Regions from separate parts of the Saccharopolyspora erythraea genome, predicted to be linked through region 3. Evidence: riboswitches for the same ligand, from Rfam matches in the RefSeq annotation. Region 3 holds a riboswitch; each other region holds the start of a gene.

Region 1 (10,171 bases), 500 kb from region 3:
GCACGCTGCTCGAACCCGGCCCCGGAGTCGTCGAACTCGCCGCAGGCGCCTGGCGGGCCGACGGTGCGAGCACGTGGCTCGGTCAGGTGCTCGCGGGCGCGGCCCGGTTCCGGGCGGCGCGCGAGACGCTGCTCGCGCAGGCCCAGCAGGTCGGGCGGCTGGAAGCCGAGCGGCTGCGGGAGATCGTCGCCGAGGCCGACCGGGTCGCCGCGCAGCTCGCGATCGCCGTGCGGTCCAGGGCGTGCAGCGGGCTGCCCGCGTCGGCCCGGCTCGACCCGGCCGAGGTGGTCCTGCGGCGCGGCGGCAGGCAGGACCTGCCGGACGCGGCGCGCGGGCTCAACCAGGGCCTGGACCGCATCCGCGCCGCAGTGGTCGAGCGCGACGAGACGCCCGCGACACCGCCCGCGCCGGGCGGGCGGCGCGAGCGCGCGATGGGCGCGATCCGCGCGCACCTGTCGATGCGGTCCTCGCTGTTCCGCCACGCTCTGCGCTGCACGCTCGCGGTCGGCGTCGGCATGGTGATCGTGCTGCTGCTCAACGACCCGTCGGAGTCGGGTCTGCTGCTGGCGCTGTACGTGGTGCTGCAACCGGCGGCCCGCGACAGCATGAACGGCGCGCTGGAGCGAACCGGCGGCTCGGTGCTCGGCGTGGTCGCGCTGGCCGCGCTGATCACCCTGCTGCCCGGCGCCTACCTGCTGGTCCCGCTGGTCGTCGCGGCGATGCTGGTCAACATCGACCGGCTGCGCACGGACTACCGGACGCTGCTCGGCGCGCTCATCGTGATCACCGTCGTCGACCAGGCGATGCAGCTGGACCGGCCGCTGGTCAACGTGGCGATCAGCTTCGCGGCCAACACCGCCATCGGCGCGGCCATCGCGCTCAGCGTCGGCTACGTCAGCTACCTGGTGCTGCCCAGCAGCGCGCTGCCGAACGTGCGCGGCGCCATCCGCTCCACCGTGTGGTCGGTGTCGGAGCTGCTGCGCAGCGTCCGGGCCGCCGGGCAGGGCGCCAACCTGCGGCAGGCACTGCACTCGGCGCACGTGCTGGCGATGCGGCGCACCCAGGACCTGCTCGGGATGCCCGCCCTGCTCGACGACAACGACGAGGAGACCGAGGACGAGCGGGTCACCCGCGACGCGGCGGTCGCCCTGGACGCGTTGCGCCAGGACGTCGCGACCCTGGCGTTCCGACCGGAGGCCGAGCGGGCCATCGCGGTGCCCGCGCTGCGCGCGGTCGACGACCTGCTCGCAGGGAAGACCTCGGCGAAGATCCCCGACGTGGCCGAGAACGCCGCGCCCGCGACGGAGCTGCTGGCCAGCTCCCTGGTGGAGAACGCGTTGCACGCCCGCGCGGCGATCGACCGCACCTTCGGCTACGACAGCCCGTGGAAGAGCTACACGATCTCGTTCGTCCGCCCGGAGCGCCTGCACATCAAGTGACGACCGCTGAGCGGTCCGCGAACCGCGGGCCGCTCAGCGTGCCGATGGGGCCGCCAGGAGGTCGAGCAACGCCCGCAGTCGCAGGGATGGGGTCGCACCCCACGGGGAGTGCATGATCACGGTGCGTTCCTCTCGTCGGTCGCCGGGACGAGAGGAACGCATTCGGGCTCCAGCCGGATTCCGCGCTCTGGAGCTTTCTCCTATCCGGCCTTACACCTGCCCCGCCATTCGGCGCATTCGCTCCCACTCCCGCTCCCGTTCGAGGTCGGCGATCTGCCGCCGGTAGTGGTGCCACATCACCATGCATCCGGTCTGACATCCCAGCAGGACCGCCAATGCGAAAACGTAGACCGGGCTCATCGCCGTCCTCCCGTTCGGTTCGTTCCGACTGCGGCCGACGCTATGGAGTTCCTGGTGCCGGTGTCGAACCGTTCCCCGTTTCTCGCCACGAACCCGCCGGCTTCAAGCGCGGATGGGTTGGCGAGGAATCGGCGAACCCGTCCGGCCGATGGCGAGAATGTGGCGAATTCCGACGGCTTCGGCGGATCAGCGTTGACGCGGCGGAACGAGCTGCCCTAATGTCCGCAGCCCGCAACAGCACTGGGGCCGCGCGGATGATCGGGGAACGAGAGCTCAGCGGCGCGCGCAATGCGCTGGAGAGGCTGCACCTGGGTGCCGGAGTCCGGCACGAGAGGCTGTACGACCGGTTGGGCACCCAACTGCGCCGGGTCTGGCTGATCACGGCCAGGGACGTGGTCGGTGTCATGGCGCAGACGATCGTCCGCCTCGAGCAGTCGGTGGCCGGCCTGCCCGACAAGGTCACCGTTGAGACGGCACAGGCTGCCTACAACCTGCGCGCCGACCCGGCGCTCGCCGGCCTCAACTACCTGGACCGCCTACGGGCCCTGAGCAGGAAGCTCGGGCCCGGCCACGCGCAACGCACCCTGGAACGGCGGCTGGTCGTCGTGCGACGGCACATTTCCGCCCAGCTCGATCGGGACTGGCAACCGATCCGTGCCGAAGCGGTGCGCCAGGTGCTCGACCGCGAACGCGAAGCCACCGACGAACACCGGCTCGTGGCGGGCATTGGCGAACTGCGGGATCCACGCGCTCCGGCAAAACGCGTGATCAGCGGATTCCTGACCAGTGGGGTGCTGGTTCCGCGAAGCGTGCAAGGCACCTTCGCACTCGCCCGGACGGCGGGGCAGGGCGACTGGATCTGCGCGTTCACCAGCGCTTCGCGGCTCGAGGAGTACCAGCGCAAGGCGAATCCGCCCTGGTCCGGATGGCCGATCAGCACGACTGGGGAGGCGCTGCTGAGAGAATTGCGCGGACAACGGTTGCGAGCTGGCGTACTGGTCAACCCGCAGGCGGATCGGAACGCCGATCTGGCGGCGACTCTGCCACTTCCCCAGGAACTCGTTGCCGAAATCACCGGGCAGCTGCGGTAAACCCGTTGCCGCTCGGGAGCAAGGCGCTTTCCGCCGTAAAGAGCATCTCCGAAGACACCGATCACGATAGGATTCCACGCCATGACCAGGGCGACGGAGCCGAACGCGAACAGCTTCTCCGCCGAGACCCACGAACTGCGCGCCGCCGCGCGCAACGTGCGGGACGCGATCGAGGAATTCGGCACCGGTTCGGCGCTGAAGTACCGGCTCGACGCGCACGAGGCCGGACACCCCCGGCTCGGTGCGGAGCTGGCCGGCTACCAGCGAGCATCGGCCGACTCGGTCGAACTCCTGCGGGCCGACGCGCAGGAGCTGGCGACCCGGCTGACCGACAGCGCCGCCGACTACGAGGGGCTGGACTCCGACTTGGCGTCGGTACTGTCCGACGTGGTGCACAGGCAGTAGCCACGATCAGCGGACCTCACGATGAGCGAACTGTCGCCGATTCGCGGGAACAACCTGGGGATCGCAGGCGAGTGCGACCGCCTCACCGACCTGGCCAACCGGTTGGAAGCCGTCGGCGAGACGATTCGGGCGCTGCGCGCCGACGACTGGTACGGCCATGCCCGCGACCACTACGACCAGGCCCAGACTGCCATGGCGGGGAACTGGCTGCGCGCGGCCGACTCGCACCGGCGTGCCGCGACCGCGCTGACCGACTACCGGCTCACGCTGGAGGACGTGCAGCTGCTCGCCGACTCCGCGATCGCCGACGCGCGGGAGTCCGGGACGCGGCCCGACGTCGTCGAGATCGTCCGGTCCCAGCTCGACCGGTGGCGCGGTCAGCTCGACGAAGCGGGCGGGCGGGCGGCCGACGCGATCAGGACGGCGAACGAAGAACTCGCCTCGCTTCGCCGCGTCCTGCCCGACCTACCCAACCCGACCTCGCCATCCGACGCCTATTGCCTGCCTGACGGGCCCGTCCCGCCCAACCAACCCGTCGCCACCGCACCCGCACCAGCGGAGCCCGCCACCGTGCCCAGCCCGTTCCAGGCGCTGGCGGACCCTGCCTCCTACGACAGGAGGCTGACCGCGCTAAACGCGGCGGTGCTGGACTCCTGGCACGCGTGATCAGCCGCGTGACTTGACCAACCACCAGGCCGAGCAGGGAGCGGCCGGTCAGCCGGTGGGGCGTCCCGGGCTGGACGCCTGCGCCCAGAACCGCTGCGGGATGCGTCCGGCCTGGGAGGCCAGCCGTCCCGCCTCGACGGCCGCGCGCATCGCGGCGGCCATCCGCTCCGGGTCCTGCGCGCGGGTCACGGCGGTGGCCAGCAGCACCGCGTCGCAGCCCAGCTCCATCGCCAGCGCAGCGTCCGAGGCGGTGCCGATGCCCGCGTCGAGCACGACCGGCACCGACGCGCGGGAGACGATCATCTCGATGTTGTGCGGGTTGCGGATGCCGAGGCCGGTGCCGATCGGCGAGCCCAGCGGCATCACCGCGGCGCACCCGGTCTCCTCCAGCCGCAGCGCCAGCACCGGGTCGTCGTTGGTGTAGGCGAGCACCACGAAACCCTGGTCCACCAGCTGTTCCGCCGCGTCGAGCAGCTCGACCGGGTCCGGCAGCAGCGTGTCCTCGTCGGCGACGACCTCCAGCTTGACCCAGTTCGTGCCGAGCGCCTCCCGCGCGAGCTGCGCGGTCAGCACCGCCTCGGCTGCCGTCCGGCAGCCCGCGGTGTTGGGCAGCGCCTCGATGCCGAGCTTGCGCAGCAGGTCGAGCACGCCGGTGCCGCCTCCCGCGTCGGCGCGGCGCATCGCCACCGTCGTCAGCTCGGTGCCGGACGCGATCAACGCGCGCTCCAGCACCGCCAGGTTGGCCGCGCCACCGGTACCGGTGATCAGCCGCGAGCCGAACTCGCGTCCCGCGATGACCAGCGGGTCGTCCATGTCAGTCAGCCTCCTTGAACCGCGGTGAGGACTTCGACGGTCGCCTCCGGTCGCAGGCCGGTCGCGGGCCAGGCGGCCCGCGGCACGACCGCGCCGTCCAACGCGACGGCGACTCCCCGGTCCGGCACGCCGTATTCGCGCAGCACGGCTTCCAGCGTGGCGTCCTCGGGGACCTGCCGGGACTCTCCGTTGACCACTACCTGCACTGTTGCCCTCCGTTCTCGGGGGAGATGCGGCGGCCGGGGTCGGCGGCCTTCACCTCGTCCGGCGGGGTCCGGCCGCACAGCAGCGCGACGACCGCCTCGGCGGTGACCGGCGCCAGCAGGAACCCGTTGCGGTGGTGGCCGGTCGCGGCGATGACGCCCGGTTCCAGCCAGCCCAGCAGCGGCAGGTTGTCGGCGGTGCCCGGCCGCAGTCCGGCGATGGCCTCCACCAGCACGTACTCGGCGATGCCCGGCAGCACCTGCTCGGCGTCGGCGATCAGGTCGCGCACCCCGCCGACGGTGACCTCGGTGTCGAAGCCGACCTCGTACTGCGTCGCGCCGACGACGAGCCCGCCGTCGTCGCGCGGCACCAGGTAGACCTGCCTGCCGTGGACGGGTCCGCGCACTGTCCGGGTCGGCGGCGGCAGGGCGGTGGCCCGCGCGCGCAGCCGCAGGATCTCGCCCTTCACCGGCCGGACCGCCCCGCTCAGCAGCGGGTGGAGGTCACCGGACCGCGCGCCCGCGGCGATCACCGCGACGTCGCAGCGCAGCACCGAGTCCTCCAGCTCGACCTCACCGGCGCGCACCGCCCGCGCCCGGGCGGTGACGAACTCGGCGCCGGCCAGCGTCGCCGCCGCACGCAGCGCGGCCAGGGCGACGCGGTTGTCGACCGCGAGGTCGCCCGGCACCGACAGCCCGGCCCGCACCGCCGGCCCCAGCGACGGCTCCATCCGGCGCAGCTCGCGACCGTTGTGCCTGGTCACCGAGCGGCCGAGCTGGGCGAGGTAGTCGGCGAGGTTGTCGAGCTCGGCGCGGTCGGCGCTGTCGATCCCGACGACGAGCGTGCCCTCCCTGCGCAGGCCGGACGGCATTCCCGCGTCGTGGGCGAGCCGGTCCGCGAAGTCGGGCCAGCGCTGCAGCGACGCGGCCCCCAGCTCGAGCAGTTCCTCCTCGCCGGGCCACGCCTCGGCGACCGGTGCGAGCATCCCGCCCGCCACGTGCGACGCCCCGGAAGCGGGCGCCGGGTCGACCACCGTCACGCGATGACCGGCCCGCGCCGCGCACCAGGCGACGGACAGACCGACGACCCCGCCGCCGACCACGGCGACGTGCTCGGCCGTCAAACCAGACAGTTCAGACAACTCCACGCTCCCTGCGCCGGCATGACCCGGATCAGGTTCGACGGTCGGGGCCTTGGCGCCCCCTCTCAGTCCGGCATCCGCGGACTCCCGTGCTCACCGCCTTCCACCGTACCCGCCGCCGATCTCCCGGTCAGCCGCGGCGGCGAGATCTCCCGGCGGCGCGCGTGGCAGAAGTTACCCTGAGGGGCATGCCAGGACTGGACGGTTTCGGTATCCGCGCCCGCCTCGAGGAGGCCCGGCTCTACCTGTGCACCGACGCGCGCACCGAGCGGGGCGACCTCGCCGAGTTCGCCGACGCGGCGCTGGACGGCGGGGTGGACATCATCCAGTTGCGGGACAAGAGCCCGGGAGGCGCCCCGCTGGAGGCCCGCCACGAACTCGCCGCGCTGGAGGTGCTGGCCGACGCGTGCGTCCGGCACGGCGCGCTGCTGGCGGTCAACGACAGGGCCGACGTGGCGATGGCCGCCGACGCCGACGTGCTGCACCTCGGCCAGGACGACCTGCCCGTCGAGCTGGCCCGGCGCATCGTCGGAGACCAGGTGGCGGTCGGGCGCTCCACGCACGACGTGGTGCAGGCCGACTCCGCGGCCACCGAGGCGGGCGTGGACTACTTCTGCACCGGCCCGGTGTGGACCACGCCGACCAAGCCGGGGCGCGAGGCCGCCGGTCTCGAGCTCGTCCGCCACACCGCCGAGCACCGCGGCCACGGCAGGCCGTGGTTCGCCATCGGCGGCATCGGCATGGACAACATCGACGAGGCGGTCCAGGCGGGTGCGCGGCGGGTCGTCGTCGTCCGCGCCATCACCGAGGCCGAGGACCCGCGAGCCGCTGCCGCGGCACTGCGGACCAAGCTGGGCTAGGACCCCGACGAACGTGGGCCCGGGCGGACGTGCCGCCGGGGCCCACGCGGTCGGTCAACCGGTCACTCGGGGGTCACTGGGTGAGCAGCGTCAGACCGTAGGCCTGCAGGATCTCGTTGACCGGCTGGAAGTAGGTCGTGCCGCCGGAGGTGCAGTCGCCCGAGCCGCCGGAGGTCACGCCCTGGGCCTGGTCGCCGGACAGCCACGAGCCGCCGGAGTCGCCGGGCTCGGCGCACACGTTGGTGCGGGTCAGGCCCTCGACGGTGCCCTGCGGGTAGCGCACCGTCTGGTTCTTGGCCTCGACGGTGCCGCAGTGCCAGCCGGTGGTGGAGCCGGAACGGCAGATCGACGCGCCCTCGGCGGCCTCGCTGGAGCCACCGACGCCGACGGTGCCGCCCTGGTAGTCGTTGACGTAGGGGACGGGGTTCTCGCCGGAGGCGGTGCGGACCCAGCCGTAGTCGTTGCCCGGGAAGGACGAGCCCTCGAAGGTGCCGCTCGGCTGGCTGGTGCTGTCGCCCTGGTTGCCGCAGTGGCCGGCGGTCACGAAGCCGCCCTGCACCGAGAAGCCGACCGAGCAGCGGGAACCGCTGCCGATGTAGTAGGCGTTGCCGCCGATGACGTCGGCGTAGGTCCGGGGCTGCTCGGCGGACTCGACGACGCGCACGGCGTCGGCGTTCACCCCGCTGGCGCGGACGAAGTCGTTCGCCTGCCCGGCGGTGCCCGGGGTGGTGGTCAGGACCACGGAGTTGCTGCTGGCGTCCACGTACCAGCCGGTGACCGACTGCGGGGCGCGCGCCGACTGCGCGTCGAGGCCGTCGGCGACGCCGTCGAGCTGCTGGACGTTGTGCCGGACCAGCTTGGCGTCGGCCCCGGCCGCGCGGACCTCGTCGAGGCGGCCGGCGTCGGTCACGCCGACGACGAGCTTGCCGAGCGCGGCGTCGTAGTGGGAGCCGCCGAACGCGGCGCCGAGGGTCCCGCGCAGGCTCTGGTCGGCGCGGGTGGCCGCGGCCTCGTCGGCGAGGCGCTCCTTGGCCTGCTCGACGGTCAGGCCCAGGTCGCGCTGCATCGCCTCCATCAGGGTCCCGGCATCGGCGGCGACCGGCGCGGGCGCGGTCGGGGTCGCCGTTGCGGGCACGGTCAGAGCGGCGATCGTGCCCACCGCGAAAATCACGGACCCCGTCACCCGGGCCGCAAGTTTGCGCTTCATGTGCTGTCTCCCTTGTTCCGCGTTACCGGACCCCCGTCGGCGAACAAGTATTCGGCGAGGAGAAGACGTGCACATCCATCTTTTGACGCATATCTCACCGAATCGGCAAATTCGTAACGTACTTCGCTGATCAGCGCGAACGGTCGCACGAGGAGGGCTTTACGGCGGCTCCCGCGCGCGACCGTTCGGCCGCGAACGCCGGGATGGCGCTGGTGTTTTCCCAGCTCAGCGGCGGTCTAGCTGATTCCGGCCAGCGGAACGCCGCAGGCGGCTCGGCGGGTCGACGGCGGGCGGCCCGGCGGAACGGCGGCGGGCAGCTCGGCGGGGCGATGGCGGGATCGAGGACGGGCGCCTTGGCGGAACCCGGACCGGTGGCTCGGCGGGACGCGGCGGAAACCCCGGCGCGGGGATGGCGGGACGGCGGCGGAATCGCAGCCGTCGCCCTGGCGGACACCCGGCTCAGCGGACACCCGGCTCGGCGAGCACCCGGCTCGGCGGGTACCCGGCGAAGGCGCAGCCACCCAAGCACCCGCCGCAAGCTCAGCGGCCCCGCTCGCCAGTGGCGAGCGGGGCCGCTGAGCACCTACCCGCGTGCGCCCGCTGCGCGCGGGTGCCGCCGGCGGCGGATCGAGTCAGTTGGGTGAGCCGTTGCGCAGGCTCGGCTGCGCGGTGGGCGGCACGACCCCGGTGCTTTCGCCGGGCGACTCGCCCTGGGTGGGCTCGGGCTGCGAGGTCGGCCCCTGCGTCGCGGTCTGCCCGCCGGTCGGCTGCTCCGGCACGGGCGTGGAGGGAACCGCGGACTGCTCGCGGGACGGCTCGGCGCTCGGCTCGACCTGCGACGAGGGCTCCGGCTCGGACGACGACTCCACCGGCTCGTCCTGCTCCGGCACCGGCTGCTGCGGCGCGGGCGGGGCGGGACGGCGCAGCGCCTGCCCTATGGTCGTCCCGCCGTCGCCGGACAGCGAGCGACCGGAGATGCCCTCGAACCCGGTGATGACCAGCATGCAGAGCGTGAACGCGATCGCGCTGCTGGCGCCGACCAGCCCCCACCGGCGCCACCGCACTCGGCTCGGCTGCACGGCGTCGCGGTCCGGCGCCGGGCTCCACTTGACCGTCGCGGCGTCGTCGGCAGGGCTCGGAGCCGACATGCCACTCAGGTTGCGGGTCGCGTCGTCGGCCTGCTCAGCGGCACCGGCCCGCCGAGTCGGGTCCTCCACCACCTGCTCACCGCCCGGCCAGTGCATCCCCGAATGCCCGGGCGAGAGCGGCTCGATGAAGCGGGTGCGCTGCTCGGCACCGTCCGGTACCTCGGGCTGCTGGAGCTTGGCGGTGCCGCGCTCCCCTTCCTCCCCGTCGAACCGCAACGACTGCTGCGCGAGCGAGGTCGTCTTCTTGGCCCGCAGCAGCGCGGCCTTCTCCTTCGCCACGGCGGCCTGCTCCTTGGTCCGCTCCAGCGAGCGCTGGTAGAGCTTGCCTCCCACCGTGACGACCACGCTGGTCAGCGCGGCTCCCCACATCGTCCCCGCGGCACCCAGGTAGGAACCCAGGTAGGCGGCGGTCACCGACGCCAGTGCGGTGCCGCCGACGTTCGCCGCGGAGAGGTCGAGCTTGCGCTCCTTGCGCTTGTCCTTGCTGTCTTCGTCCTTCTCCTCTGACATGGCTCCCACGCACTCGACGCATATCAGTCCTATAACGGCCAACGTGGGATCACGGCGCTGTGCTCCCCGCAGTTGCCCATGGGTGAGTACCGCCACTTCGGGGCGGGAAATGCGCCGTTGGGCGTAACGAACTGCGATCGGGTAACGACTGAGCGGCGAACGAAGGACGTTGGACGACGGCACTACGCGCTGTCGTAGCGCCGCCACCCGCAGGAGCCGCGGGAAGTGGGCTCAGGCGGGCGGGTTGAGGCGGGCGACGAACTTGTAGCGGTCACCGCGGTAGATCGATCGGACCCACTCGACCGGCCTGCCCTCGGTGTCGAAGGA
Region 2 (10,171 bases), 320 kb from region 3:
GCGGTACGACCAGGGGCTTGACGCGGGGGCCGTCCGGCCACCAGTCCGGCGCGCGGCAGAGACCCGGTTCGAGGAGTTCGAGGTCGAGGAACAACGATGCGATCTCCTCGCGGGTGCGGAAGTAGCCGCTGCCCATCCCGCTGTCGAGCATGGCCCGCTCGACCCGCTTCGCGATCTCCTCGTGCTCCCCACCGGGGTTGTGGAAGTGGCTGATCGCCAGGAACGAGCCGGGGGCGAGCGCGTCGACGTAGGTCCGCACGATCTCGCGGAGTCTGTCGAGATCGGGGAAGTGGTGCAGGACGCCGATCAGGTAGAGCGCGACCGGCTCGGAGAAGTCCAGCCTGCGGTGCAGCGCCGGGTCGGCCAGCAGCTCCTCGGGGCGGGTGAGGTCGCCGCCGACGAAGTGGGTCTGCTCGTTCTCCTCCAGCAGCACCTTGCCGTGGGCCTCCACCACCGGGTCGTCGTCGACGTAGACCACCGTGCTCTCGGGGTCGATGCGCTGGGCGACCTCGTGGGTGTTCTCGGTGGTGGGCAGGCCGGAGCCGAGGTCGAGGAACTGCCGGACACCGGCCTGCTCGGCCAGGAAGCGGGTGACGCGGATGAGCCAGTCGCGGTTGTCCCGCGCGACGACCATGCCCTCCGGCGTGACCTCCAGGATCGCGCGCAGCACCTCGCGGTCGGCCTCGAAGTTGTCCTTGCCGCCGAGTCCGGCGTCGTAGACCCGGGCGATGCTCGGTCTCGAGGTGTCGACCCCCGGCGGGACGCCGGGCGGGGCAGCTTGCTCGTCGCGCGACATGCGGGGCTCACTATTCCGAGGCGGGCAAGTTTCGCTGGCAACGATAGTGGATCAAACCACCTGGATCGGCGTCAGTCGGGGGCGGATCGCGGTCGCATGCGGCTGGGAACGGTGTCCGGTCCCAGCTCGTGCGGTGCCGCGGGGCGTTGCGGTGTCCGGCGGACAGGGGCGGGCAAAACCTTGTGAATCGGGCGGAAGGAGCGTTTCGGCCTGCTGTTTCGTCAGCACCATGGTGCCCGCCGGGCACGCCCTTGCATACCTGCTGCGGTGGGTAGGCGGAGGGCTCCGCGGATGGCAGTCGTTGCTCCGTGGGACGCAGCTCGCGGGGTTGCGCAGATCACAAAGCGGCTGCCGGGGGTGTCCCGCCTCGTGCTCCGGGCTCGGGGGGTGCCAGAAGGGGCGGTGGCGGCCCGATCCGCGCGGACGCGCCGACACCGACGTTTTGGTAGAACCAGTGACGGCTGGCGTCCCTGCCTGCGTCGATTCTCTGACCACAGTGGACCGAAACGGCGGCCGGGGCCTCGGCTGCGGGTACCGGCGGGTCATCGGGCGTAGATTGCGCGCTGTCGACCCGTTGCCACTCTGGGGGGAACACCGATGCATGCAGCAGTCGTCCGTTCATTCGACCATTCGCCCTCTTACGAAGAACTCACCGATCCTGTAGCCGCCGAAGGGCAGGTGGTGCTCAAGGTCGTCGCGGCGGGCCTGCACCCGGCGGTCCGCGCGGGCGCGGGAGCAACGGCCGGCGGCCAACCACGACCCCCGTTCATCCCCGGCTTCGACGGCGTGGGCCGGCTCCCGTGCGGCAGCCGCGTGTTCTTCGCTGGACTGGAGCACCCGTACGGCAGCATGGCCGAGCGGGCGGTGGTCGCCGAACGCGACTGCATCCCGATCCCCGACGACGTCGACGACGTCACGGTCGCCGCGACGGTGAACCCGTCGATGTCGGCGTGGGTGGCGATGCGCGGCAAGGCCGGACTCGAGGCGGGGGAGTCGGTGCTGGTGCTGGGGGCCACCGGCAACGCGGGGCGGATGGCGGTGCAGATCGCCAGGATGCTCGGGGCGGGCCGCGTCGTCGCGGCGGGCCGGAACCGGGCCATGCTCGACCGATTACTGGAGGTCGGTGCCGACGACGTCGTGCCGCTCGACGGCGACGACGAGACCGTCGGCAAGGAGATGGCGGCCAGTGCCGCCGGCGTCGACGTCGTGCTGGACTACCTGTCGGGCCGGCCCGCCGAGATCGCGCTGCACGCCCTGGCCGGCGGGCGGCGGCTGCGCTGGGTCCACGTCGGGCCCGGCCGCCCGGTCGGGGCTGCCGACGCCGGGTTGCGGGAGTCGGGGGTGGAGATCTCCCGGGTCGACCCGGAGTCGCTGCCGGAGGCCGAGCGGACCGCCGAGCTCACCTCACTGATCAACCGCATGCCTTCGGCCGACCTCGACGTCCACGCCGTTTCCATACCCCTGCACGCGGTCGGCTCGGCGTGGAAGGCCGACGCCACCACGGGGGTCCGGATCGTCCTCGTGCCCTGACCCGAACCCTCCGTCCTCGTCCCCGGGGCCGGAGGGGGCATCAATCGGCGTGTGAATGCAAGTGGTTCTGAGACTCGAGTCGTCTACATGAGACGTTGTGCAGGGGGATGGCACCCGGAACCGGATGGCTCGACGGAATGGGGTGGAAAACAATTCAGGGTCCTGATCGGAAACCGATCAGGACCCTGAACTCGCGTGCGCCAACAGGGACTCGAACCCCGAACCCGCTGATTAAGAGTCAGCTGCTCTGCCAGTTGAGCTATTGGCGCTGGTCTGGTCCCCAGTTCCTCCGGTCCGCTTCGCTTTCCGGTCTCCCTGGCGACGTTGAAAAGATTAGCACAACCCCCGATCGGGCCATTTCGAGGGGGGTCGACTTACGTCTTGCCTGGTCAGCGAAGCAACCTCGGAGGGGGTGATCGCGTCTCCCTCTCCGGAGGAGGCTGCCGCTGGAGCTTGCTCCGTGTGCATGACGGTCCCGACACACTCCGTCGGGATCTTGCTGCACACTGTCTTCAGCGGGAAGTGGTGCACTTGATTGAACGGACTGTCGCCCATGAAGCTGTTAGGTAACCCGGTCGGGAGGCAGTCGGGGCTGCCGTCCCGCCTGCTCTCGCTCCCGGTGCTCGGCCTGGTCGCCGTGCTCGTCGCGAGCTGTAGCGGGGCCGGCTCCGACCTCGCGGATGCTCCCGCGCCACCGCCGGCGCCCTCGGTGGAGTTCACGCCGCAGAACGGTGCGCGGGACGTGTCGCCGACCGCGCCGATCTCGGCGAAAGTCGCCAACGGCAAGATCGTCAACGCGACGCTTACCAACCAGGACGGCAAGCCGGTGGCGGGCGCGCCTGCCCCGGACGGGCTGAGCTGGACATCGAGCGAGGTCCTCGGCTACGCCAAGACCTACACGCTCGTGGCCACCGTCCAGGGCGCCGGGCCGCCCATCACCCAGCAGACCACGTTCAGCACGGTCGACCCGAAGGACGAGACCTACGTGTCGATGAACCCGCTGGACGGGCAGACCGTGGGCGTCGGGCAGCCGCTGGCCTTCTACTTCAGCAAGGACGCCCCCGCGCCGGACAAGGCGCGCGCGGAGGAGGCGATCCGGATCAGGACCGAGCCCGCGGTGGAGGGCGCGTTCTACTGGTTCAACAGCCGCGAGGTGCACTGGCGGCCCAAGGAGTACTGGAAGCCGGGCACGAAGGTCTCGGTCGACGTCGGCGTCTACGGCAAGGACCTGGGCGGCGGCGTGTGGGGCCAGGAGGACCGCAAGGCCACCATCACCATCGGCGACGCGGTGATCCTGCGCGCCGACGGCGCCACGCACCGGATGTCGATCGAGGTCAACGGCGCGGTGCAGCGCACCCTCCCGGTGTCGCTCGGCAAGCCCGAGTTCCCGTCGAACAACGGCGTGCACGTGGTCACCGAGCACCACCAGACCAAGATCATGGACTCCTCGACCTACGGCCTGCCGGTCGAGGCCGGGGGCTACCGGACGCCGGTGAGCTGGGCGGTGCGCATCTCCAACGGCGGTGAGTTCCTGCACGCCGCGCCGTGGTCGGTGGGCGACCAGGGACGCCGCAACGTCAGCCACGGCTGCATCAACATGAGCATGTCCGACGCCAAGTGGGTCTACGACCTGCTGAAGAAGGGCGACGTCGTGGAGATCACCAACGCAGGCGGCCCGAGCCTGCGCTCGTGGGACGGCTTCGGCGACTGGCAGATCCCGTGGGAGGAGTGGTCCCGCGGCAACCGGTGACCACGAGAAACGAGAAGGCCCCGTTCCAGAGGAACGGGGCCTTCTCGCTGGGGTGAGTGACGGGATTCGAACCCGCGACACCTGGGACCACAACCCAGTGCTCTACCGACTGAGCTACACCCACCACGGCTGCCGGCTCCGGCCGTTTCCGGCCCGCCCCGCAGCGACGTCAATTATCCTAGCGGGTGCCGTCGAGCGGTTTGACACCGGCTCGCCAAAAGCCGGGCCCGCGGCTTCCTCACTTGCCGGTTCCACGCTGATCGGCTTGCTTCTGCCTGGCCTTTTCCGTGCCGCCCACGACGTTGTCGCCGCCCAGCAGCTCGCTCGCGACGGCCTGGGCCTGCTCGCTGGTCGGGCCTGGCTGCGGCACGAACGCGGTCCGCCGGTAGTAGGCGAGCTCGCGGATCGACTCCTTGATGTCGGCAAGCGCCCGGTGCGCCAGGCCCTTCTCCGGCTGGGCGTAGTAGATCCGCGGGTACCAGCGCCGGCACAGCTCCTTGATCGACGACACGTCCACCATCCGGTAGTGCAGGTGGGCGTCGAGGGTGGGCATGTCCCGGGCGATGAAGCCGCGGTCGGTGGCGATGGAGTTGCCCGCCAGTGGTGCCGACCGCCCGTCGGGCACGTGCTGGCGGATGTAGTCGAGTATCCGCTGCTCGGCCTCGGCCAGGCTCACCGTCGAGCGACGCACCTCTTCGGTGAGCCCGGAGCGCTCGTGCATCTCTCGCACCACGTCGGGCATCCCGGCCAGCGCCTCGTCGTCGGCGTGGATGACGATGTCCACACCTTCTCCGAGGATGTTCAGGTCGGCGTCGGTGACCAGAGCGGCTATCTCGATCAGGGCGTCCTTGCCGAGGTCGAGACCGGTCATTTCGCAGTCGATCCACACTAGACGGTCATTCACCCGCGTGAGCCTAACGCGGCGCGGGTGGTGATCGTGCGATCGGCCGTGCCCCGAGTGGTCACCTTTCGGTCACGCGCCCCGACGCTCCGCGAGCGTGCAGTTCGCGGGGCACGACCTTGCCGGTCGCGTTGCGCGGTAGCTCGCCGAGGAAGACCACGTCGCGCGGCATCGCGAACCGCGACAGCGATCCCCGGATGCGTTCCCGCAGCTCATCGCCGTCGAGTCGGGTGTCGTCCTGGAGGACGACGAAGGCGGCCAGGCGCTGGCCGAACTCGGAGTCCTCGACGCCGACGACCGCGACCTCGCGGACCTCGGGCAGTGCGGCGATGGCGTCCTCGGTCTCCTTCGGGTAGACGTTCTCGCCACCGGAGATGATCATGTCGTCCTCCCGGCCCACCACGAACAGCCGTCCGGACGAGTCGATGCGACCGAGATCACCGGTGGACATCAGCCCGTCCACCACCTCCTTGCGGCCGCCGGAGGTGTAGCCCTCGAAGAGCATGTCGTTGCCCGCGAAGATCCGGCCGGTCGCGCCGGTGCGGGCGGGCTTCCCGTTCTCGTCGAGGATGCGGACCGTGGTGCCCCGCGGCGGGCGGCCCGCAGTGCTCGGCGCGGCCCGCAGCTCGCTCGGTGTGGCGATGCTCACCCACGAGACCTCGGTGGAGCCGTAGAGGTTGTAGAGCACCGGGCCGAAGGCCCGCTGGAACCGGGTGGCCAGGTCGGCGGGCATGGCCGACCCGCTGGAGGCGACGACCCGCAGCGACTCGGGGCGGACGCGCTCCTCGGCGGGCAGGTCGAGGATGCGCTGCAGCATCACCGGCACCGCGAACATCGAAGTGCACTGGTAGCGCTGCGCCACCGACAGGGCGTGCCCCGGCTCGAACCTGCGCGGCAGGACCAGCGTCGCGCCCAGCACCGCGCCGAGCTGGAAGGCGGCCAGGCCCCAGGTGTGGAAGACCGGCGCGCACACCAGCATCCGCTCGCCGCTGCGCAGCGGGATGCGGGACATGACCGTCGCGGCCGGGCCGATCCCGGGCGGGTCGGGTCGGCGCGCGCCCTTGGGGGTGCCGGTCGTGCCGGAGGTCAGCACGATCATCCGCGCGTGGCGCGGACGCCTGGGCAGGGCCTTGACCTGCGAGGTGGCGATCAGGTGCTCCACCGTCGAGTGCCGCGTGCTGCCCTCGGTCCAGGCCAGCACCACGTCGAGGTCGGCGGGCAGCTCCGGCAGGTGCCGGTCGTACTCGGCGTCGAGCACCAGCAGGTCGACCTGCTGCTCGGCGAGCACGGCCGCGAGCTGCGAGGTGCTCAGACCGGTGTTGAGCAGCACCACGTCGGTGCCGAGCTTGCCGCAGGCCACGATCGTCTCGATGGCGCCGTGGTGGTTGCGGCACAGGATCCCGACCCGGCTGCTGTCGCCGATGCCGCGTTCGCGCAGGGCGTTGGCCAGCCGGGTGGTGCGCAGGGACACCTCGGCGTAGCTGATCGCGCCGCGTTCGTCGATCACGGCGGGCCGGTCGGGATGGCGGATCGCGCCGACCGCGTAGGCCAGCGGCGGCGTGACGCCCCAGCGCAGCCAGGCCCGAAGGATCCGCAGGAGCTTGTCCGGGCGCATCGGCCGCACCACGCCCTGGCGGGCCAGGATGTAGGCGGTCTGCAGCCCTCGTGCCCGTTCCGGTCGCACCGCCTGCCGCAGCCGTCGCATCAACGTTGCCACGCGTCCACCTTCCCGGTCGGAAGCTACTCGGAGTAGATAATGCCTTTCCGGTGGCGGGAGGGAAAGGGCGCCGAGCTCCCGAGGCCGGATCGGTCGAGGTCAGGAGGCTGTGTGGTCTTGGCACGCTGCCGCAGGCGTACGGCGGGCCTTGTCGGCCGGTGCGATCCGGCGCGAACGGACTCCGCGCCGAGGCCGTTCGTGAGACGCACCAGGTCCGCAAATGTGACGCTGCCGCCGGAGCGTTCGGACCGCGGACGCAAAACCGCCGGTGGACCCGGAGGTCCACCGGCGGTTCGCAGGTCAGACGCCGATCGCCGGCCGGCTCAGACGGCCTGCACGCGCAGTCCCCGAGGCTCCGCGGTGAAGGTCACCGCACCCTCGAACTCGGCGATCGGCAGTTCGTCCCGGACCAGGCGGTGCGGCCCGTCGAAGGTCTCCACCCGGATCTCGGTCGCGGTGAAGCTCTGCCCGGCGAAGTCCGGGCCGCTCAGGTGAACCTCCAGCCGCTCGTCGCGCAGGGTCACGGTGATGCGGCCACCCGGGACCGAAAGCGGCTCGCCGTCGCTGACCACCGCGAGGCTGCCGGCGGAGGGGTCCTCCGGACGCACCGCGATGTGGGAGAGCGCGACGTCGCGCTGCCCGTCGTCGCCGGCCATCCCGATCACGTCCCGGCTCGCGGGCTCGTCACCGGCGACACCGGGGGTGAACACCGCCGCGCGAAGCTTGGCGCCGAGCCGGTATGGCTGCCAGGAACCCGCGCCGACCAGGTTGACCACCGCGGCGACCTCGGTGTCTGCCAGCAGCCGTTCGCTGCCGGAAGCCGGCGTCACCTCGACCGCCGCCACGCCCCGTTGACCGAGCAGTTCGCGCAGCGCCTTGGCCCGCTGCCTGCTGTTGCGGTCGAACCCGCGGGTGATGGCGACGGCCCCGGAGCCCGCGGCGGCGGACTGCGCGGCGTCGGCCAGACCCGCCAGCGGTTCCCAGACCCGCGCGGGATCCGGCCTGCGGTCGCGGCGGGAGCGGGAATTCAGGGTGGCGTCGGTCGTGGTGTCCATTGCCCACACCTTATCGGCTGGGTTAGGTGCTCCTCACCGGATGGTGAATGTGAGATCGCTCGCGGCGATCTCGCCGCAACGCGTCCGTGCGGGCTGGGTCCCGCACCCCGAGCGCCGGTCCCTAGCTGTCCCAGACCCGGACGACGAGATCGGCGTCGAGCTCCAGCCGCTCGTCCACCCGCTGCTCGCACTCCGGGCAGCGGTCGGTGATCGCCCGGCTCCTCGGCTCGCGGGAGGCGGGCCAGGTCTCGTAGGGGATCTTCACCTCCGCCGCGCACAGCGCGGACACCCGGTCGCCGCCGGGGCGGGCGCCCGGGCTCTCGGTGATCGCATGGCGCATGCGCTGCCCGGGCGGGACGATCCACCACACCTGGGCGCGGTCGGACAACATCATCTGCTACCCCTCCGATCACGGCGCCTGGTCGGCGGCCCCCGCGGCTGTCGATCTTGGCTTCGCATCCTGAGGACGGGCGTACCGGGGGATCGGTTGCATGCGAATCTGCGCCCGACCAGTGGCCCGAGGTGGCGGCGGGTTGTTAGGTTGGTCCTGCTGACGCGGGGTGCCCGGACTGCCCGGGCTGAGAACAGACCCGTTGAACCTGACCTAGCTCGCACTAGCGGAGGGACGTCAATGATTCCCAACGTGCTGTCCGTCGCCGGGACCGATCCCAGCGGCGGCGCCGGCATCCAGGCAGACCTCAAGGCGTTCTCCGCCAACGGCGCCTACGGCATGTCGGTGATCACCGCGCTGGTCGCGCAGACCACCACCGGTGTCACCGCGGTGCGGGAGGTCGAGCCGGAGTTCGTCACCGCCCAGCTCGACACGCTGCTCGACGACGTGCGGGTGGACGCGGTCAAGATCGGCATGCTCGCCAACGCCGGGATCATCCGCGCGGTGGTCGCCGCGATCGACCGGTACGCGCCGCGCCACGTCGTGCTGGACCCGGTGATGGTGGCCAAGAGCGGCGACCGGCTGCTGGCGGCCGAGGCGGTGGCGGTGCTGCGCGACGAGCTGCTGCCGCGCGTGGACCTGATCACGCCGAACCTGCCGGAGGCCGCCGACCTGCTCGGCGAGCCCGAGACCACCAGCGCCGACGACATGCCCGCGGTGGCCGAGCGGCTGGCGGGGCTGGGCGCCAAGCAGGTCCTGCTCAAGGGCGGCCACCTCGACGGCGAGTCCAGTGTGGACGTCCTGCACGGCGGCGGCGCCACCGACTACCTGACCAGCCCGAGGGTCGCGACCACCAACGACCACGGCACCGGCTGCACCCTGTCGGCGGCGATCGCGGCGCTGCGCCCGCAGCGCCCGGACTGGCCGAGCGCGGTCCGCGAGGCCAAGCAGTACCTGACCACCGCGCTGCGCGAGTCCCACCGGCTGGAGGTCGGTCACGGCCACGGGCCGGTGCACCACTTCCACCAGTGGTGGTGACCCAACCCCGACGAGAGGACGCGATGAGCAAGCTCCCCGCCCCGCCCGCCGACGGCTTCTGCGCCCGGGCGTGGGCCCGCACCGCGGATCTCCAGCAGGCGATCGTCGAGCACCCGTTCAACGCGGCGCTCACCGACGGCTCGCTGGACCGCGACCGGTTCGCCTTCTACATCGTTCAGGACGCCCGCTACCTGGTCGGCTTCGCCCAGGCGCTCGCGGCGGCCTCCAGCCGGGCCGACGACGCCGAGGACGCGGCGTTCCTGGCCGGAGCCGCGCAGGGGGCCCTGGTGGAGGAGCGGCGGCTGCACGCCGGTTACGTCGAGGAGTTCGGCCTGACCGAGCAGGAGGTCTCCGGTGTCGGGACCTCGCCTTCGTGCCTGGCCTACACCTCGTTCCTGCGGGCCAACGCGCTGACCGAGCCCTACCCGGTGGTGGTGGCCGCGCTGCTGCCGTGCTTCTGGGTCTACCAGCACGTGGGCAGCACGATCCTGGAGGCCACCGGCGGGGCCGCGGACCACCCCTACCACCGCTGGATCTCCACCTACGCCGACGACGAGTTCGCCGCGGCGGTGCTCTCGGCACGGGAGCTGACCGACCGGCTCGCGGCGGCGGCCGACGAGCCGATGCGGGAGCGGATGCTGGCGGCGTTCGTCCGCGCCACCGAGTACGAGTGGCTGTTCTGGAACAGCGCGTGGGAGCGGGAGGAGTGGCCGACCGCACGTTGGCTCGCGGGCCGCTCCGTGGGAGCATCCGCGGGCGCGTAACGCAAGCCTCGGCTCGGACCGATGTCGAGGACGAGTCGCAGGTCGTGGGTGCGCCCACCGGGAGCAGGGTTCGGTGCTGTGGGCGGTTCCGTTCTGATCATCCTCATCGGGATGCTGGTGCCCGTGCTGGCCGCCGCGCCCTTCTACATCCTCGACCACCGGGCGCAGCGCCGTGCCCGGGAGGAGGCAGAGCAGGCGTTGGCGGCCATGGGGGAGCCGGAGTCCGAGG
Region 3 (10,171 bases):
TGTCGATGGACCGCAGCACCGGCAGCACCATGCGGATCACCAGCGGCGTCACGACCAGCGCCTGCGCGAAGGGCACCAGCAGCGGCGAGGTGCGCAGGTCGCCGGGCAGGGCGTCGAGAGTGACGAGGTAGCCGAAGCCGACGGTCACCGCCGACACGCCCAGCGGCAGCATCAGCACCGTGTCCAGCAGCTCCGCCGTCGTCCGGCGCTGCACGCCGATCAGCACGAACGAGGCCAGCAGCCCGATCAGCAGGGACAGCCAGGTCGCATCCGCCGCGGTGCGCACCGAGTTCAGCGCCGCGTCGATGCCGGAGACCTGGAGCGTGCCGCGCTCGCCGGTGCCCGCCAGGGCGCGGTAGCCGGCCAGGCTCCAGCCGTCCCGGGTGGACACCGACCGCAGCAGCAGGCTCACGATCGGTGTTGCCAGCGCGGCGACGACGACGCCCGCCGCGCCCACGATCCACCACTCGCCGCCCTGCGGCGGGCGCGCGGTCTCCTCGGCCTTGCGCAGCCGCAACGCCGTTTCCCGCCGCCGGCGCGCCAGCGCGGCGATCACCAGCGCCGCGACGATGGCGGCGAGTTGCAGCAGCGACAGCGCCGCCGCGCCCCGCAGGTCGAGCAGTTGCACCGTCCGCAGGTAGATCTCGGTTTCCAGGGTCCGGTACCGGCCGCCGCCCAGCACCAGCACGACGCCGAAGCTGGTGGAGCAGAACAGGAAGACCACCGCCAGCGCCGATCCGAGCGCGGGCAGCAGGGCGGGCAGCGTGACCGACGTGAAGGCCCGCAGCCGCGAGGCCCCCAGCGACCTGGCGGTGTCCTCCACCCGGCGGTCGAGGTGCGTCCACAGGCCGCCGACGGTGCGGGCGACGACCGCGACGTTGAAGAAGCCGTTGGCGAGCATGATGCCCAGCACGCTGACGCCGTCGTCGCCGCCGAGCAGCGCCCGGAAGGCCATGCCGACGACCAGCGTGGGCAGCACGAACGGCACCATGATCATGGCCCGCAGCACGGTCTTGCCCGGGATCGCGAGCCGGGCCAGGACGTAGGCCAGCGGCATTCCCGCCAGCAGCGCGAGCAGCGTCGAGCCCGCGGCCTGGCCGAGGGTGAAGGCGACCAGCCGCCAGGTCGCCGGATCGGCCAGGACGCCGGTGACGCCGCCGTCGGCGCCGAGGCCAAGGATCGCCGCGACCGGCCACGCGAAGAACAGGCCGAGGAAGCCGAGCACCACCGCCGCGGCCACCCCGACCGCGATCCGGTGGCCGCTTCCCGCCTGGGCGGGGGCGGTCAGCCCCGCACCACCGCGCGCCACTGCTCCACCCAACGGTCGCGGTTCTGCTCCACCTGCTGCGCGGGCAGCTCCGCCGGACGCGGCGGCAGCGGGGCGCTGACCGCCCAGCCCTGCGGCAACGGCACGTCGCGCACCGACGGGTAGACGTACATGGTGTCGGCCACCTGCGCCTGGAACTCGGGTGAGAGCAGGAAGTCGACGACCCGACCGGCCGCCTCCGGGTCCTTCGCGCCGCGCAGCACACCCGCGTACTCGACCTGGCGGTAGCAGGTGCCGGCCAGCGCCTTCGTGCGAGGCGAACCGTCCGGGTTCACCTCGGCCGCGGGCGAGGAGGCGTAGGAGAGCACGATCGGCCGCGGCCCCTTGCCTGCGGATCCGGAGAAGTCCTGGTTGTACGCCTCTTCCCAGCCCGACGACACCTTGGTGCCGTTGGCGGCGAGCTGGCGCCAGTAGTCCTGCCAGCCGTTCTCGCCGAAGGCCGCGACGGTGCTGAGCAGGAACGCGAGGCCGGGTGAGGACGTGGTCGGGTCCGGGACGGAGAACAGGTCGCGGTAGCGGGGATCGGCCAGGTCGCGCAGGTTCGCAGGCTCGGGCAGGCCGCGCTGGGCGAACCAGCCGGAGTCGACGTTGACGCAGACGTCGGCGACGTCCACGGCGCTGAGCCGGTGCTCCGGCTCCAGCGCGTAGCGCTGCGGGCCCTGGTCGGCGTTGGGCGCCCGATGCGGTTCGAACACGCCCTCGCGCAGCGCGCGGGAGGCGAAGGTCGAGTCGACGCCGTAGGCCACGTCGCCGATCGGGTTCGCCTTGGACAGCACCAGCTTGTTCGTCAGCTCCCCGGCGTCACCGCTGTTGAGGACGTTGACGCGGATGCCGGTGGTCTCCTGGAACTTCGCCAGCAGCTTCTCGTCGGCGGCGAACGAGTCGTGCGCTACCAGCGTGACGGTGCGCGCGGACTGGTCCTGGTTCTGCGTGCCGGCCAGCGAGCAGCTCGCGGTGAGCGCGGCCAGCGCGGCGGCTCCGGCGAGTCGCAGGAAACGGTTCAACGGTCCTCCCGATGTCGCGCCACGCGTCCGGCATCGAGGGCCTCCCTGCGCCGGCATGATCCGGTTCAGGTTCGTACGGTCGAGGGGCTCGCCCCTCCTCTCAGCCCAGCGCGCTGGACTCCCGTGGCGACCCCGGAGTCTACGTCAGGCCCCGCCGCCGCCCCGGACCGCGGGCCGGGACCGCCGATTGGACGAACGCGGTTTGCGCAGCTCCAACGGCTCTTCGCGGCGCGGGAAGGTCGCGAAGAGCGGCTTCGTCCACCATCATGGTCGACATGGCAGAGCTGCTGACCGACGACCAGATCTCCACCGCCCTCGAACACCTGCCGGAGTGGCGGCACGAGGAGGGCAAGCTCACCCGCAGCGTCGAGCTGGCCAGCTTCCCGCAGGCCATCCAGGTGGTGAACCGGATCGCCGAGATCGCCGAGAAGGAGAACCACCACCCCGACATCGACATCCGCTGGCGGAACCTGACCTTCCACTGCGTCACGCACTCCAAGGGCGGGATAACGCAGGCCGACGTGTCGATGGCCCAGGAGATCGACTCCGCCATCGACGCCTTCCAGCAGAGCTGACACCGACCCCGACACGACCGGACGGGACGCCGGGCGCCAACCGCGACGCGGGGCGTCCGGCACCGGCCGTCAGGTTCCGACGAGGTCGGCGACCTCGAAGGCGCAGCCCCAGGACAGCGCGACCCCGCACCCCGCGTGGCCGTAGTCGTGCACGATCCGCGAGCCCTCGAAGTGCTCGACCTCCAGCCGGACCTGCTCGCGGCCGGGGCGCAGCCCGACGATCTCGTCGCGGACCTCGGCGCCGCCGAGCTTCGGCTCGACCTCCGCGCAGCGGCGCAGGATGCCCTCGCTCACCGTGCTGGAGGGCACCAGGTTCCAGTCGTGCTCCACCGCCACGCCGCCGAGCACGACCCGGTCGCCGTGCGGCATGTAGCCGGCGAACTCGGAGGCCGTGGTCAGCTCGATGAAGTACTCCTCCACGCCCGGGTTGGCCACCACCACGTGCTGGCCGCGCACCGGGTGCACGGCGGGGTCGCCGACCAGCTCGCGGGCCCCGACACCGGTGCAGTTCACCACGACCCGAGCCTCCGCGACCGCCTCGCCCAGCGTCGGCACCGGGCTGACCACCAGCTCGCCGCCCGCGGCCCGGAAGCGGTCGACGAGGTGGTCCAGGTACTTCGGCATGTCGATGAGCGGCACGGTGGCGTGGTAGCCGCTGACGAAACCCTCCGGTAGCTCCTCGGGCCGGCATTTGCGCAGGTCGTCAAGGAGTTGCGCTTCCGGCGGCACGACGTCGCCCAGGTCGAAGCGGGCGGCCATCCGCCCCGGTGCCAGGTGCACGCCCGACGCGCTGTCGCGGCACAGCGCCATGAACTCCGCATACGAGCGGGTGACCCACCGCAGGACGCGGTCGGCAGGCCGGAGCATCGCCGGTCCCCACATCGCGCCCGCGACGGCGGAGGTGGTGTCGCGGGGGCGCTCGGCGGTGCGGATGCGGACCGGGACTCCCGCCTCGGCGAGGACGATTCCCGAGGTCAGGCCCTGCACCCCGGCTCCGATGACGAGCACGGACTCACCGCTCACGCGTCCACGCTAACAGCACGGCACGACGTCGCGGCCCCCTCGAACGGGGCATTCCAACCGACCGGCGTGACCTGCGCTCGATGCCACCGACCGGCCTCACCGGCGCCACTGCCCGCCGAGGGCCGGGGCGAGGCCCGCCCGTGCGATTTCGCGGAAAGCGGCCGGGTCGGCGGCCGCGCCTTCGGGCAGGACCCCCAGCAACGGCGCCCCCGTCACCTCCGGCAGGTCGTCGAGGTTGCACCGGCACGCCAGGTCCGGAGCCGACGGCCAGCTCCCGACGACCACACCCGCGCACTCGACACCGCGCGCCCGCAACGCCTCTGCGGTGAGCGCGGCGGCGTTGAGCGTGCCGAGGCCCGCGTGGGCGACGACCAGCACCGGTGCCGACAGCGCGACCGCGACGTCGGCGAGCGTGCCGCCGTCGTCGTCGTAGTGGACCAGCAGCCCGCCCGCGCCCTCCACCAGCACCAGGTCGTGTTCGCGGTCCAGCTCCCGGGCCGCCTCAGCGACCTGCGCCGGCCGCACCGCCGCCGCGCCCGCTCGGCGGGCGGCCGTGGCCGGGGCCAGCGGCTCCGGGTAGCGGGCCAGCTCGACCGCCTTCACCGGGCCCGCGAGCCGCGCGACCTCGGCGACGTCACCGTCCTCGCCCGCCTCGACACCAGTCTGCGCGGGCTTCAGCACCGCCACGCGACCGGGTGCGAGGGCGGCTATCGCCGCCGTGACGACGGTCTTGCCGACCTCGGTGCCGGTACCGGTGATGACGAGAACGGACATCCGTGGGCTCCAGGAACGTTGTCGGGACGACGGCGTTTCGGGCTCGATTTCCTCCTGCGGCAAGGAGGTCGACGCCATGCGCGAGCATGCCGCACGGGGCGGCCCGGGAGCACCACGCCGCCCGGACAAGCTCCAGCCCAGCGCCATTGTGCACATCGGACACTGGATTCCCGGCGCGTACCGTGCCAGAGTGCGCGCCATGCGACCGATCAGCCGGGAGTCGGCGTTCGCCTGGATCGACCGCGGTCTCGACGAGCGGGACAGCGCCGGGTTGTCCCGCACGCTGCTGCCCCGCGACTCCGAGGACCCGCTGCTCGACCTGGCAGGCAACGACTACCTGGGCCTGTCCCGCCACCCCGCCGTGATCGGCGCCGCGGCCGAGGCCGCCGCCCGGTGGGGCGCGGGTTCGACCGGATCGCGACTGGTCACCGGTACCACGGAGCTGCACCACGAGTTGGAGGAAGAGCTCGCGGCGACCTACGGCACGGAGGCCGCACTGGTGTTCTCCTCCGGCTACGCGGCGAACCTGGCAGTGCTCACCGCGCTCACCGAACCGGACTCGCTGATCGTCTCCGACCAGCACAACCACGCATCGCTGATCGACGGTTGCCGCCTGTCCCGGGCTCGCACCGAGGTGTTCCCGCACGCCGACGTCTGGCGGGCCGACGGGATACTGCGCGCGCACGGCGGCCCCGCGGTGGTGGTGACCGAGTCGGTGTTCTCGGTCGACGGCGACATCGCCGCGCTGCGCGAACTGCACGACGTCGTCGGTGCGCACGGTGCGGCACTGCTCGTGGACGACGCGCACGGCTTCGGCATCATCGGCCCCGGCGGCGCGGGGGCGTTCAGCGAAGTCGGGCTCGTCACCCCGCCCGACGCCGTCGCCACCGCCACGCTGTCGGAGGCCCTCGGCGCGCAGGGCGGTGTGGTACTCGGACCGCGCCGGGTGATCAGGCACCTGACCCAGACCGCACGCACGTTCGTCTTCGACACCGGGCTGGCGCCCGCGTGCGCGGGCGCGGCGCTGGCAGCGCTGCGCGTGCTGAGCCGCGAGCCCGGCCGCGGGAAGCGCGTCCGGCTGGTCGCCGAGCAGTTGCACGAGGGCCTCACCAACGCCGGACTGGTTGTCAACCCGCCGGGTGCGGCGGTGCTGTCGCTGCCTGCCGGGTCACCGTCCAACGCGGTCGAGTGGGCCACGGCGTGCCGTGCCGGCGGTGTCGCCGTCGGCTGCTTCCGCCCGCCCGCGGTGCCGGACTCGACGTCGCGTCTGCGCCTGACCGCCGGCGCCGACCTCACCGAGCAGCAGATCGCGCAGGCCGTGCGGGTCATCGCCGACGCCGCACCGCACCATCTCCGCCTCTGAAGCGGCGCAGCCGCTTGGCCGCGCGGGCAGCACATTTGGTTTCGAACCAATTCCGATCAGTGACGAGAATTGAATCCGGGCACGAAGACGATCTTTTCCGCAAGATCCCGGAAAACATCTCACACATCGTCCTCCGGAATTGTTTGACGATCACGGACCCGCCGGTTCTTTGATCAGTTTCGACTTCTCCGCCGAGGGGTAGCCCTCAAACCAATGGGCCAGGTCGTCCCGTTACCTCAACGGAAAGTCAACAAGGCGGAGCGAGTGTCGCCGCAGGTCCGGGCATCTGGCGCGCCGGCGCCGGAAATCCGGGGGCCGGTGAGGCGGCTCCGGCAGGAGGTCGACATGAAATCAGGGCCTCAAATCGCCATGGCCGTGGCGGTGGGTTACATCCTCGGCCGCTCGCGCAAGATGAAACTGGCGATCACCGTCGGCGGCATGATGGCCGGCAGGCGGCTCGCGGGCAATCCGGCGAAGTTGCTCGAGCAGGGCGGCAAACTGCTCGCCGAGTCGCCAGAGCTGAAGAAGCTCACCGGTGACGCCAGGCAGCGGCTGCTGGAGGCGGCCAAGGGCGCCGCGTTGGCCGCCGCCAGCAACAAGATCGACTCGCTGGGGGCGAACCTCTCCAAGCGCGCTGAGGGCCTGCGCACGCCGCACCTCTCGGATGTGTCGGCGCCCACGCAGGATACCGGTCAGGACGAGTCGCAGGACGAGGGCGAGGACCGGGACGAGGAGCAGGAGGAGCGCCCGGCGCGATCCTCCTCCCGCGAAGGGGGACGTTCCACGCAACGCCAGGAGCCGGAACGCCGCCGCAGCGGCTCGACGGGGCAGCGCACCCGGTCCGGCACCGCGAGCACCTCCAGTCGTTCGGCGGGTTCGAGCGGCAGCCGTTCGTCGGGGGCGAGTGGCGCGGGGCAGAGCCGGTCGGCAGGCCGGGCCAGGTCCGGCGGGGAGCGCCGGAGCACGCCGGCGCAGCGTTCGAGGCCCTCCGAACGGAGGTCCGCGAAGACTCGGGGTGATGACGATGGCTGAACCGGAGCGCGCCGGGCGCGCGGTGACGGGCGACGTGGGCAAGCTGCTGCAGGACCTGCCGCTCGACCCGTTGAAGAGCGGCCTGCAGGACCTGCTGGGCGCGGTCGCCGAGCGCGCGGCGGGCGTGGTCACCGACAAGGTCGAGGACATGACCGAGCGGCTGACCGAGTCCGCGGGCAACGGGGGCGCCGGACTGCTGGCCGCGGTGACCGGCGGCACGGACCTCGCGTCCGGGAAGTCCCCGGTGTCCTCCGCGCTGAGCGCCGGGCTGACCGGAGCCAAGGAGAAGGTCAAGCAGGCGGTCGGCCTGGGCGGTGGCGGCAAGGGCGGCAAGAAGGGCAAGGCCAAGGTCGTCAACATCATCGAGACCAACGACATCGGGCTGCCGCTGCGCGTGGTCTACGACAAGTGGACCCAGTTCGAGGACTTCCCCGACATGACCAAGAAGGTCGAGAGCGTAGACCAGCAGTCCGACGAGACGGTCAACTGGCGCGCGCGGATCTTCTTCTCGCGGCGCAACTGGGAGGCCACGATCGTCGAGCAGGTCCCGGACTCCCACATCGTGTGGACTTCCAAGGGCGCCAAGGGAACCGTGGACGGCTCGGTCTCCTTCCACGAGCTCGCCCCGAACATGACTCGCGTGCTGCTGGTCGTCGAGTACTACCCGCAGGGTTTCTTCGAGAAGACCGCGAACCTCTGGCGGGCGCAGGGGCGCCGCGTCCGCGCGGATTTCAAGTACATCAAACGCCACATGATGACCCGCACGATCCTCGAGCAGGGAGAGATCGAGGGCTGGCGGGGCGAGATCCGCGACCGCGAGGTCGTCAAGACCCACGACGACGCGCTCGCCGAGGAGCAGGAGCGGGAGTCCGGCTACGAGGACGAGGACCGCTACCGCGAGGACTACGGCGACGAGGAAGAGGACTACGGCGACGAGGAGGACGAGGACCGGGACGAGGACCGGGACGAGGAGGACGAAGAAGAAGACCGCGGCTACGACGACGAAACCGGCGAGCGCGACCGCTACGACGAGGAGGAGGAATACGCCGAGGAGGAGCCAGCGGACGAGGAGGAAGACCGCAGCAGCCGCAGGCAGCAACCGACAACGTCAGGCAGGAGAAGGTGAGAGAGCATGACGCTCGCCAACACGCAGGGCGGCGGGGCCCAGGTCCAGCGCGGCGGAGCCGGTAGCGGCAACCTGGCCGACGTCGTCGAGATGATCCTGGAGAAGGGCATCGTCATCGACGCGTTCGTCCGGGTTTCGCTGGTGGGGATCGAGCTGATCACGATCGACGCCCGCGTCGTCGTGGCCAGTGTGGACACCTACCTGAGGTTCGCCGAGGCCACCAACCGCCTGGACCTGCACGCCAAGGGCGGCAAGGACCTCCCCGAGCTGATGCAGGGCATGTCGCAGGGCGTGACCCAGGGCGGTGCGCACGGCAAGACCAAGGGAGTGCTCGACGCCGCCAAGGAGAAGATCGACGAGTTCCGCACCGAGGAGCCGGAGCGGGAACGCCAGCCCACGCGCCGCCGCGAGTCGCGCGGCCGGGAGCGTGGTGGGTCATGACCACGCAACCGCGGCACGACGCTCGCGAGCAGGGGGACGTGACCACGGAGCGCGGTGTCTACGTCTACGGCATCATCTGGTCGCCGGACGACCTGCCCGCCGACCTCCCGTCGGTCGGCGACGACAAGGCGCCGGTGCGGCTGGCTTCGCACCGCGGGCTGAGCGCCCTGGTCAGCGAGGTGCCGCTGGCCCGGCCGCTGGGCACCCGGCAGGACCTGCTCGCGCACGAACGCGTGCTCGACACCCTCGCCGAGGAGACCACGGTGCTGCCGATGCGGTTCGGTTCCGTGGTGAGCACGGTCGACGCCGTCACCGACGAGCTGCTCGCACCGCACCACGAGCACTTCGAGTCGGTGCTGTCCGAGCTGGACGGGCTCGTCCAGCTCACGGTGCGGGGCAAGTACACCGAGGACGCGCACTTGCGCGAGGTGGTGACCGAGGAGCCGGAGATCATGCGGCTCCGCGAGTCGCTGCAGGGCGTCGCGGAGGACGCCGGGTACTCCGAGCGGGTTCGCCTGGGTGAACTCGTGAACGAGGCCGTGGCGAAGAAGCGCCAGTCGGACGGCGAAGACCTCGTCCGGTCGCTGGAACCGGCGGCGGTGGCCAGCGCCTCGCACGAGGTCGGGGGTGTCGAGGACGCCGTCGACGCGGCGTTCCTCGTCGACCGCAGACGGGTGCCGGAGTTCGAGCGCGCCGTGGACGAGCTGGCCGAGCGGTGGACCGGACGGGTCTCGTTGCGGCTGCTCGGGCCGCTGGCTCCCTACGACTTCCTACCGGAGAGCTGACATGGGGCTTCTCAGCGGAATTCTCACGTTGCCGCTGGCGCCGGTGCGCGGCGTGGTGTGGGTCGCCGAGCAGATGAAGAACCAGGCGGAACGCGAGTACTACGACCCCCGCGTGATCCAGCGGCAGCTCGCCGAGGTCGACGAGGCCCACGCCAACGGGGAGCTGACCGACCAGCAGCGGGACGAGCTGCAGGAAGGGCTGCTCGCCCGGCTGTTCGAGGTGCAACGCCGACGCGGGGCAGGGGAGATGTGATCGTGTGGTCAAGGCTCGAGACGACGACGCCGAAGACCGCGAGCGCCCCAGGCGCCGGCGGCCGAGCACGGACGCCGAGGGGCGTCGCAGGCGCACGCCGCGGGCCGAGGCGGAGGTCGGCCGGGAACGCCGGTCGCGCGCCGAACCGGAGCGGGAACGCCGATCGAGTGGCGAAGCCGAGCGGCGTTCCGACCGCGAACGGGATCGGGAACGAGACGGCGACTCCCGGCCCCGGCGCAGGCCCAGGAGGGCGGAGCCCGAACCGGAGCCGACGGCCGGACGAGCCGGCGAAGCCGAACGGGAACCCGATGTCGAGCCGGAAACGGATGCCGAGCTGGAAGCGGAACCCGATGCAGAGCGGGAACCCGAGCCCGAGCCCGACTCCGATGTGGAACCGGAAGCCGAGCGCGAGCGCGAACGCGAACCAGAACCTGAGCGCGAGTTCGAAGCCGAACGCGAACCAGAGCC

Evidence for each region. A riboswitch is a leader RNA that binds a small molecule or an ion and turns the genes downstream of it on or off. The one in region 3 is predicted to bind thiamine pyrophosphate.
Region 1: another riboswitch for thiamine pyrophosphate. It lies ahead of thiO (glycine oxidase ThiO); the one in region 3 lies ahead of HUO13_RS04930 (thiamine ABC transporter substrate-binding protein).
Region 2: another riboswitch for thiamine pyrophosphate. It lies ahead of thiD (bifunctional hydroxymethylpyrimidine kinase/phosphomethylpyrimidine kinase); the one in region 3 lies ahead of HUO13_RS04930 (thiamine ABC transporter substrate-binding protein).

What each region holds. Positions count from the first base shown of each region.
Region 1 is NZ_CP054839.1:563,165-573,335, reverse strand. It holds gene HUO13_RS02740 (FUSC family protein) at 1-1,439, shown strand, start outside; gene HUO13_RS02735 (hypothetical protein) at 1,650-1,799, opposite strand; gene HUO13_RS02730 (SseB family protein) at 2,018-2,890, shown strand; gene HUO13_RS02725 (hypothetical protein) at 2,972-3,295, shown strand; gene HUO13_RS02720 (putative T7SS-secreted protein) at 3,317-3,961, shown strand; gene HUO13_RS02715 (thiazole synthase) at 4,010-4,774, opposite strand; gene thiS (sulfur carrier protein ThiS) at 4,780-4,980, opposite strand; gene thiO (glycine oxidase ThiO) at 4,971-6,101, opposite strand; TPP riboswitch at 6,111-6,220, opposite strand; gene thiE (thiamine phosphate synthase) at 6,308-6,979, shown strand; gene HUO13_RS02695 (S1 family peptidase) at 7,053-8,186, opposite strand; gene HUO13_RS02690 (hypothetical protein) at 8,819-9,844, opposite strand; gene HUO13_RS02685 (GntR family transcriptional regulator) at 10,076-10,171, opposite strand, start outside.
Region 2 is NZ_CP054839.1:1,385,238-1,395,408, forward strand. It holds gene HUO13_RS06405 (SAM-dependent methyltransferase) at 1-796, opposite strand, end outside; gene HUO13_RS06410 (quinone oxidoreductase family protein) at 1,394-2,326, shown strand; tRNA gene HUO13_RS06415 (tRNA-Lys) at 2,523-2,595, opposite strand; gene HUO13_RS06420 (L,D-transpeptidase) at 2,880-4,076, shown strand; tRNA gene HUO13_RS06425 (tRNA-His) at 4,125-4,200, opposite strand; gene orn (oligoribonuclease) at 4,315-4,980, opposite strand; gene HUO13_RS06435 (AMP-binding protein) at 5,039-6,694, opposite strand; gene HUO13_RS06440 (hypothetical protein) at 7,018-7,749, opposite strand; gene HUO13_RS06445 (hypothetical protein) at 7,871-8,143, opposite strand; TPP riboswitch at 8,296-8,392, shown strand; gene thiD (bifunctional hydroxymethylpyrimidine kinase/phosphomethylpyrimidine kinase) at 8,381-9,178, shown strand; gene tenA (thiaminase II) at 9,202-9,942, shown strand; gene HUO13_RS06460 (hypothetical protein) at 10,021-10,171, shown strand, end outside.
Region 3 is NZ_CP054839.1:1,065,590-1,075,760, reverse strand. It holds gene HUO13_RS04935 (ABC transporter permease) at 1-1,309, opposite strand, end outside; gene HUO13_RS04930 (thiamine ABC transporter substrate-binding protein) at 1,285-2,331, opposite strand; TPP riboswitch at 2,371-2,459, opposite strand; gene HUO13_RS04925 (4a-hydroxytetrahydrobiopterin dehydratase) at 2,607-2,906, shown strand; gene HUO13_RS04920 (FAD-dependent oxidoreductase) at 2,976-3,929, opposite strand; gene bioD (dethiobiotin synthase) at 4,026-4,703, opposite strand; gene HUO13_RS04910 (8-amino-7-oxononanoate synthase) at 4,903-6,066, shown strand; gene HUO13_RS04905 (hypothetical protein) at 6,280-7,098, shown strand; gene HUO13_RS04900 (SRPBCC family protein) at 7,091-8,224, shown strand; gene gvpJ (gas vesicle protein GvpJ) at 8,231-8,665, shown strand; gene HUO13_RS04890 (GvpL/GvpF family gas vesicle protein) at 8,662-9,450, shown strand; gene HUO13_RS04885 (gas vesicle protein GvpG) at 9,452-9,703, shown strand; gene gvpO (gas vesicle protein) at 9,708-10,171, shown strand, end outside.